DNA from 4 places in the Bacillus daqingensis genome. Region 2 is predicted to be linked to each of the others. Evidence: predicted binding sites of a transcription regulator. Region 2 holds the regulator's gene; each other region holds the start of a gene.
The links. The regulator Rex, encoded in region 2, represses fermentation and respiration genes when NADH is low (regulators of the CRP and FNR family bind a similar motif). The targets are predictions, from matches to a motif close to TTGTGAAATATTTCACAA.

Region 1 (2,204 bases), on a different contig from region 2:
AATTCATCTGGATGATCATCGGCATGGGACTTGTCACGTACATCCCGCGCATCCTGCCGCTGATCGCCCTTTCTACAGAAAACTGGCCTGACTGGCTGCGCCGTATGCTCTCACACGTGCCGTACGCCGTGCTCGGCGCCCTCATCTTTCCAGGTATTCTGTATGCGCAGGAAACGATCTGGTACGGCATGTTAGGCGGCGTCATCGCCTTTTTGATCGCTTACACCGGCGCACCGCTTCTAGCCGTCGTTGCAGGCACAATCCTGCTGTTAACCGGCGTGCATATCATCACGTAAGCTCCCCGAAACGGGAGCTTTTTTCGTTGGAAAAGCAAATCCGCTGATCCTATTCGCAGGGGAGAGGGAGTTATGCGTACGGAAAGAGTGTTTATGCGTAAGTGGCGGAGCTGTATGCGTATGAGAGGGGCATTTATGCGTAAGTAGTGGAGGTATATGCGTATAAGAGGGGCGTTTATGCGTAAGCGGTGGAGCTGTATGCGTATGGAAAGTGCATTTATGCGTAAGTGGTGGAGCTGTATGCCGTACTACAAGCATGTACTAAAAAAGCCGCTTCCATCCCGAAGCGGCTTTCGATCAGCTGTCTTTAATAAACGGCCGGTTAATGTAGTAATAGACGAGCCCCATAAAGATGGCGCCGCCGATAATGTTGCCGGCGGTGACGGGGATTAAATTGCGGACGATGCCTTCCGGTGTGACAGCTCCGGGATTGTCGAGCACGAGCGCGATCGCGAAGGTGCACATGTTGGCGATGCTGTGCTCATAGCCGGAGATAAAAAAGCAGAACACAAACAGCACCATTGCTGCCATTTTCGCAATATCATCCTTCATCGACATCGGCACGAAAAAGGCCATGCAGATCAGCCAGTTACAGAGCACTGCCCGGAAAAACAGCTCGGACACCGGATCGGTCATTTTACTGTCGGTGACCGTCAGCAGAAAGGCACTGATCTCAGGATCGCTGAACAGCCCGGTCGTGTAAATCAGCAGGGCGAAGGCTGCAGCACCGATGATGTTGCCGATATACGTAAACGTCCACAGCTTTCCAACGACGCCCCAAGCCATTTTTTTCCGGATGGCGGCGTACGTGTGATAAAAGGTATCCCCTGTAAATAAGTCGGCACCGCCGTAAGCGATTAAAATGATGGCGACACTGAACGTAAGCCCGGCCATTGGATAGGCCCATGGAGACTCAGCCAGATAAAAGTAGCTGCCCGTTCGGAACGCGACGATCACACCAAAGCCGATAAACATGCTTGCAAGCGCCGCTCGTATTAAATAACGAATTTTCCCTGTGCTAAATATCTTCTCTTTCTTTTGGGAGACCTGCTCGACCTGCTCCAGCGACTGGCTCTCCATCATACGTCATCCCTCCATCTCTGTATTCCACTTTACGCCGGGAATAGAGAAAAAGAAAGAGTAATGTGAGTAGATTCACAAGTGACAGCCCTTACATGAAAAGAAATACCAATAAGGAGCAAGGATAGGCGACGTAACCCATCTTTTGACGATAAAACATCATAAAATATGCCACTGACGTGCAGGAGCAGAACAAATACAATGACGAAGATAAGCATCATTATTCCCTTCCGTTTTAAACCATGGCGGCGATTTAGAAAATCGATGGAGCCTTCTATCATGGCGCACAAGGTCCGCTTTCGCTACAATAAGCTAAAGGGGAGATGCACGTGAAACGACTGCTCGCGCTTGTTTGTTTACTGACAGCTTGCGGAATCCATACGGAAGAAGAAACGTTTGAGCTGGAGTTTGAGTTACATACATATGTGGATCGGATCGAACAGGAAGATATTCGCGAAGGAACGGTTACGCACGTCGTAGACGGAGATACGTTTGATGTTGTCATTGCAGGAGAAGGGGAAGAACGGATTCGTCCGTACATGGTCGATGCACCGGAAATTTGTCACGGTCACGACCCGCCAACCTGTGAATCAGAGCCGTGGGGCGATGAGGCCGCTATTTTTGCCAGGCAGGCACTGCTTGGAGAAACCGTCTATTTGGAGCAGGATGAAACTACGGTTGATCGGTTTGACCGAACGCTCGCCTACGTCTATCTGGAAGACGGTACGATGTTTCAGGAGAAGCTGCTCGCTCTCGGTCTTGCCGAAGTCGTCGTCTATCCGCCGGACGACAAGTATGAAGCAGACCTGCGCGCAGTCGAGGAAGAAG
Region 2 (2,204 bases):
TTCCAGCTCCGTTCCGGCCGACAAGGGCGATTCGTTCACGGCTTTTAATTTCCATTTTCACGTTAGCCAGCACCTGTTCAGATCCAAAAAACTTGGACAGCTGCGAGCATTGCAGTAATATCATGGCGGTTCATCCTCTTCTGTCAGTTCGTTCTTCTCCTTCTCCAGTGTACATGAGCTGCCTTGCACAGGCAAAGCATGCATTGAAAAAGCGAATAGTGTACAATGGATGGTGGAAATGTGAGGTGGAAGCATGAGTGACTTAACACACTTTAATGAAGAAGGCAGGGCACGCATGGTGGATATTTCCGATAAGGAAATTACAAAGCGGACAGCCCGGGCGCTTTCAAGCGTGGAGGTTAATGAAGAGATATATACGAAGATCCGCGCTGGGCAAATCGGCAAAGGAGATGTGTTGCAGGTGGCGCAAATTGCAGGCATTATGGCAGCTAAAAATACGGCAGACATCATCCCGATGTGTCATCCGCTCCCGCTTTCAGGCGTGGATGTTTCTTTCGACTGGATTGTGAAGGAACAAACATATACACTGAAGATAGAAGCAGCTGTTAAAACGACAGGAAGAACCGGTGTCGAAATGGAAGCGTTAACATGCGCATCCGCTGCAGCGCTTACGGTATACGATATGTGCAAGGCCGTTGATAAAGGAATGGTCATTGGTCCGACCTACCTGAAAGAAAAGACAGGCGGCAAAAGCGGCGACTTCTCACGAGAGAGCAGCGACCGCTAAAGGACAGGGGGATATGGAATGATGGATATTGATCAGGCAAAAATACCGCAGGCGACCGCTAAACGGCTGCCGCTGTACTACCGCTTTTTAGAAGGACTGCAGGCATCCGGTAAGCACCGCGTGTCGTCGTCTGAGCTGAGCGAAGCAGTAAAGGTGGATTCTGCCACGATCCGCCGCGATTTTTCCTACTTCGGTGCGCTCGGTAAAAAAGGCTACGGCTATAACGTCAGTTATCTGCTTTCGTTTTTCCGCAAGACACTCGACCAGGATGAGCTGACACAGGTAGCGCTCGTCGGCGTCGGAAATCTCGGCACAGCCTTTTTAAAGTACAATTTCAGCAAAAGCAATAATACCCGTATCGAGATGGCGTTTGACGTCGACGAATCGGTGGTTGGAGAAGTGATTGGCGAGGTGCCGGTGCATCATTTTAAAGACCTCGGCAAGCATATTGAAGGAAAAGTGGAAGTGGCGATTTTGACCGTGCCGTCCCAGTACGCGCAGGGAATCGCAGAGGAGCTTGTCGAAGCCGGCATCAAAGGGATTTTGAATTTCACACCGGCAAGGCTGTCGCTGCCGGATCACGTCCGCGTCCACCACATTGACCTCTCCGTTGAGCTGCAGTCGCTGATTTACTTTATGAAGCATTATCCGCTTTCGTAATAAAGCTGAAACCGAGCCGTCCCGGAAACGGGGCGGTTTTTATAATGAAGGAAAGCCGGAGTCTCAATCGCGGCTTGGGGCAAAGGGGCATGCATTTATGATAGGATAGAAAAAGATTCGTTAATCGAAAGAAAATGAAGGTGACATCATGGCACGTATACCTCAAAAGTGGCTCGTCGTCATATCAGTGCTGCTCGGTACATTTACAGTCATTTTAAATAACAGTATGTTGAATCCGGCTGTCCCGCACCTGATGCAGGTGTTCGACTCCGGAGCCGTCGCGACAGGCTGGGTGATTACGATCTTTATGGTCGTCATGGGCATGACGATGCCGCTCACCGGCTATTTAGGTGATAAATTCGGCAAAAAGCAGCTGTTCATGGTCGGGCTCGCAATTTTTTTAACCGGCTCCGTTCTTGGGTCCATGTCGTGGGACTTGAGCTCGCTCATCTTTTTCCGCGGGCTTCAAGGCGTCGGGGGCGGCATTATGATGCCGCTCTCGCTCGCGCTTATTTTTGAAGTGTTCCCAAAGGGAGAGCGCGGGCTTGCGACCGGCGTCTGGGGCATAGCCGCCATGATGGCGCCGACCATTGGACCGACGCTTGGCGGAATAATTATCGAATTTGGCACGTGGGAGTGGCTCTTTCTCTGCAACCTGCCAACCGGGATATTAGGTCTCGCCTTCTCCTGGCGCTATCTGCGGCAGACGAAAAAGGTGGATGATATCCGCTTCGACCTGCCGGGCTTTCTAACAGTGACGGCCGGCGTCGGCGCGATTCTATTTGCGCTCGGGCGT
Region 3 (2,204 bases), on a different contig from region 2:
TAATGCCGTAATAATGCGTCAGCAGGATCACGAACAGGGCAAGCGAAAGGGTCAGAACCGGATTTGATGTCGGGGAATTCCACCAGACGTAGTGCTCTCCGGCAGTCGCAAGCTCAAACGGAACACCCATCATGTTCGCAACGAACACGTAGAGGATGAGCGTGATGCCCAGCATAAAGAAATTTTTGCCGCGTTCCCAGTCCATCGTACTGCTGATGATGTTTTTGATAAACTGCACGAGATACTCAATGGCATTCTGCGCGCCGGTCGGATACATCTCAATGCGCCGTGTCATAAAGAATACGACGAAAAAGACGATGGTCATCGCTGCGGTTATCAGCAGAATGTTCGGCACGTTGACCGTCATCCACGGAATACCAAACAGATCGACCGTTAAGAATTGATTATCCAATCGTAAATTCACCTCTCTTTGATGCATTTCAGACGGTTCCGCTTTGCAAAAGCCGCACTACTGGAAATGTTTTTTTTGGAAAATGGGATCAATCAGAAGAATGACATACGTAACTGCGAGGCCTGCAATTACACCAATCATATCGAAATACTGGGGAAAAGCTTGCGCAATAACTAATGCGATGATGACACCAACCATCCTGCCGAGCGTTCCGATAGAAAACCTGTACCTGCCCGAAGCGTGCGAGTCGAGCACCCGCTTCGTCTGGAAATATGTACTGATGAGATTCAGCAGGCTAACCGCCGTACCGAATGCCATTCCAAGGAAAAACGTCGAAAACGACGTCACCGCAGCAGTCATGAGCAACAGGACGATGATAACCGCCGTGTAAATTGTGTAGCGTCTGGCAAGGTTATACATCATTGTCATCGTTGTCCTCCGTAAATCTCATCACTGTGGTGTAAATGCCGTACATCGCTGTGATCAGTCCTGCCAGAAGCAGAGTGATCAGAAAAACGCTGCCGGTTCCTAGCCATTGATCGAGCCATCTGCCACCAAAGACACCTACCAATACCGCTCCTATTATATAGGAGGATATCGTCGACATAAGCGCAAAGGCTTTCAAAACGGATCGATAAGGTGATCGCTTTGGCTCGTTCGGCATACCGCATGACTCCCCGCTCACAAAAAATGGATTGTTCACCCGATACCCTTAGTCATCGTACAACACGCCCCCCTGTCTGTCAACACAGTGAAAACGTCAACAATGCCGACGTATCAAGGGCTTGTGCAATGTCCGACTGCCTCGTCAGAACCCCTCGGATTCCGTCCCAAACCTTTTTCGCACGCCTCCTATTATACATAAGATTGTGAAAAATGTCTTTTATATGTGGGAGAAAATTAAATGTGAATTTTTTGTGAAGAATCAGGCTCTCTGCCTGTGACAGCAGGAATTCTGCCGGCTTACAGGAAAATCCATTCGGCAGATAAGCCAGAATGTGGTTTACGATTGTATAAAGAGGGTAAGAAAATTGCTATTTTGAAGAAGAACACGGTTTGCGGTGTCGGCAGCAGGCGCTTATTTGGGCGGTGCAGAAAAAGTTGAATGTTTGCATGCTGAAGTTAATCATTTGCCGGGTGTAAATGATGCTTTTTTCGTTATAACAGTCTTACGTTGATGCTCGTGAACAGTTGCTTGCCAATGATAAAGCTTTCAGAGGAAAAGTTGAAGCTTTTGCAGGCAATGTTGATGATTTACTCCGAAAAGTTGAACACTTTCATTAATCGTTTTTCACTATAAAAAAAGCAGAAGCCCTCGTACAGAGCTTCTGCCTTGCGACTTTTACTTTGTTCCAAACAAACGGTCGCCGGCATCGCCGAGACCTGGAACAATATAGCCTTTTTCATTCAGCTTTTCATCAAGTGCTGCGAGGAAGATATCCACATCAGGGTGGGCTTCCTTCATCGCTTCGACGCCTTCCGGTGCAGCGACGAGGCACATAAGCTTAATGTTTTGAGCGCCGCGCTTTTTCATGACGTTGATCGCTTCGATCGCCGATCCGCCTGTGGCAAGCATCGGGTCAACGACGATAAAGTCACGCTCGCTCGTGTCCTTTGGAAGCTTCACGTAATATTCGACCGGCTTGAGCGTTTCCGGGTCACGGTAGAGACCGACGTGGCCGACCTTTGCAGCTGGAATGAGCTCCAGCATGCCGTCTACCATGCCGAGACCGGCGCGCAGAATCGGGACGATGCCGAGCTTTTTGCCGGCGATCGTGTGGCACGTTGCTTC
Region 4 (2,204 bases), on a different contig from region 2:
TATGATCGGAGAGCCACATATCTGATTCAAGCTGCTCTCCAGTACTCGTAGCGATCGTTGCTTGAGAAACGTAGAAAGTGATATCTTCATCTGCAGTGTTTTCGACAGTAAGATCCATTTGGATCATTTCAAGCTCTTCCGTTTCCAGCATGTCAGCCATTTGCTGAGACAGTTCACCAGACTGCGCATTTACTTGTTCAATATCAATGACAACGGGCCCAGTTTCAATTGTATCAATATCATCTTGTCTTGCATGAAGGGTAAACGTCCCACCTTCATTTTCAATCGTTTCCCCAACTTCTGTTTCCCAACCGTCTTCTGCAATTTCATCTGCAGCGTCTTCTTCGTTTCCGTTCATTTCTTCATCAGCTTCAGCATTTTCTTCGTTTTCTTCTTCTAACTCTTCGTTCTCGTTATCTTGCTCATTATTGTCCTCATGCACATCGTCATTATTCATATCGTTCTCATTGTTATCCAAAGCTGCATTAGCTTCGTTCTCATTTGCGTTACCATTATTCTCAGCATCCCCGCATGCTGTGAGTAGAAGAGCAACACCAATCGTAGTTGTAAAAACTGCTTTCCTCAAAAAGACAACCCATTTTAGTAATAAAATAATATAACCCTACTACATTATGGGAGTAAGTGAGTAAAAAAGAAAGGGTTATTTACTATTGTTTCGTTTGTTTCGTGCACTATTTCATATGAAACGCGTTTCGCCTCCTGGATAGCATTTAATCATTCAAATCGATCAACTACTTTTGCTTCTGGTCGAACTGTCTTTTGTGAAAGATTGGGAAGAACAAGTGTTTAGAAATGTGCAGATTTTCACGGCCGAATTATTTGCTCAATATTTCACAAATTAGACACAAGGTTTATGCTCACTAATTCACAAGTGTGTGCTATAGTATACCTATAGAAAGGTTGCTCACTAATTCACAAACTAACATCCGGTCATCCCAGCGCGCAGAGCCGGAAGCACTTTGTTCCGTCCATCATGGACAAGAAACGTGAGCAGCTTTTCTTCCAAACCAAACTTATAACAATCTTAGGAGGAATTAATCATGTTTATGGACTTCTTACGGAACAATCGAATTGCTGCTGGTATTCTCACGTTTCTCCGCCTGTATCTAGGGTGGGCCTGGTTGACTGCAGGATGGGGCAAGGTAGTTGGAGGATTTGATGCTTCCGGCTATCTGCAGGGCGTTGTAGCCAATGCTGATGTTGCCGCACAATATCCTACCTACCACGCCTTTATTGAACATATAGCATTGCCGAATGCCGGCCTCTTCAGCTTTATGGTCGCCTGGGGTGAACTGCTTGTCGGATTGGGACTGATCCTCGGTGTGTTCACTACTGCTGCTGCGTTCTTTGGAATTGTGATGAACTTCGCCTTCCTGTTCGCTGGAACGATCTCTACGAATCCTTTGCTCGTCCTGGTTACCATCTTCATTCTCGCTGCGGGTGCCAACGCAGGCCGCTTCGGCGGGGACCGCTGGGTGATTCCTTACCTGCGCACCCACCTACTGGGCCGCGACTGGATCCAGAAGCGGATGCCGCAGAGCCGCCGTCCAAAAGCCGCATAGTGAAAGAGAACCGGGAGCAACTGAAGCTTCCGGTTTTTCCATGCGTGCTGCCTTGTGAAAATGTGTATGTTTCGTCTTAAACGCATGCAGCGAGGCAGAAAGGAGGTGCAGTATTTTTCTCCATGTAGCCAAGTGTTTGTAATGTCGGATCGCTTCCGGGAGCCGGAAGCTTCCTGATGACTGGAACACGCTGATGAAAGTTTTTATTTGGGGACAGAAACGTTTCATTTCAGCCTTCCAACTTTTCATTCTCCGTCCTCAACTGATTAATCTTCACCAGCCGGCCGTCAGTCCGTTCCCCCTCATACACATTAAAAGCCCGAGGCCGCAACGCGCGGCTTCGGGCTTTTCGTCACGTTCTATCGTCGAACTGCTTCGCGGCAGGGGATCGCCTCCACGAAGGAGCCTCCTGCGTCGACTTCGACTTGTTCCACTGCCTGCTCCTGATAGTGGGAACGGAGCTGGAGCAGCACTTCTTTGCCTTTTCCTTTTGGGATAAAAAACAAAATGATCGGACCGGCGCCGCTCAGCGTCGCACCGTATACCGGAAGCTCGTCGATCAGCGTTTCAGCCCGCTGCCATTCCGGAATGGAAGGGAGGCGGTACGGCCGGTGAAACAGG

Region 1: ACFO4L_RS01315 (formate/nitrite transporter family protein) is a predicted target of Rex. The motif match lies at 1,440-1,457, and genes of this name have one in related genera.
Region 3: ACFO4L_RS07915 (AtpZ/AtpI family protein) is a predicted target of Rex. The motif match lies at 1,317-1,334, and genes of this name have one in related genera.
Region 4: ACFO4L_RS07375 (DoxX family membrane protein) is a predicted target of Rex. The motif match lies at 841-858, and genes of this name have one in related genera.

Annotation. Positions count from the first base shown of each region.
Region 1 is NZ_JBHSGK010000003.1:45,300-47,503, forward strand. Features, by position in the region: gene ACFO4L_RS01310 (AzlD domain-containing protein) at 1-296, shown strand, start outside; gene ACFO4L_RS01315 (formate/nitrite transporter family protein) at 594-1,376, opposite strand; gene ACFO4L_RS01320 (thermonuclease family protein) at 1,706-2,204, shown strand, end outside.
Region 2 is NZ_JBHSGK010000007.1:10,745-12,948, forward strand. Features, by position in the region: gene ACFO4L_RS08145 (ATP-binding cassette domain-containing protein) at 1-124, opposite strand, end outside; gene moaC (cyclic pyranopterin monophosphate synthase MoaC) at 254-748, shown strand; gene ACFO4L_RS08155 (redox-sensing transcriptional repressor Rex) at 770-1,408, shown strand; gene ACFO4L_RS08160 (MDR family MFS transporter) at 1,557-2,204, shown strand, end outside.
Region 3 is NZ_JBHSGK010000005.1:337,986-340,189, reverse strand. Features, by position in the region: gene atpB (F0F1 ATP synthase subunit A) at 1-412, opposite strand, end outside; gene ACFO4L_RS07920 (ATP synthase subunit I) at 470-841, opposite strand; gene ACFO4L_RS07915 (AtpZ/AtpI family protein) at 825-1,076, opposite strand; gene upp (uracil phosphoribosyltransferase) at 1,755-2,204, opposite strand, start outside.
Region 4 is NZ_JBHSGK010000005.1:211,695-213,898, forward strand. Features, by position in the region: gene ACFO4L_RS07370 (hypothetical protein) at 1-586, opposite strand, end outside; gene ACFO4L_RS07375 (DoxX family membrane protein) at 1,062-1,583, shown strand; gene thrB (homoserine kinase) at 1,943-2,204, opposite strand, start outside.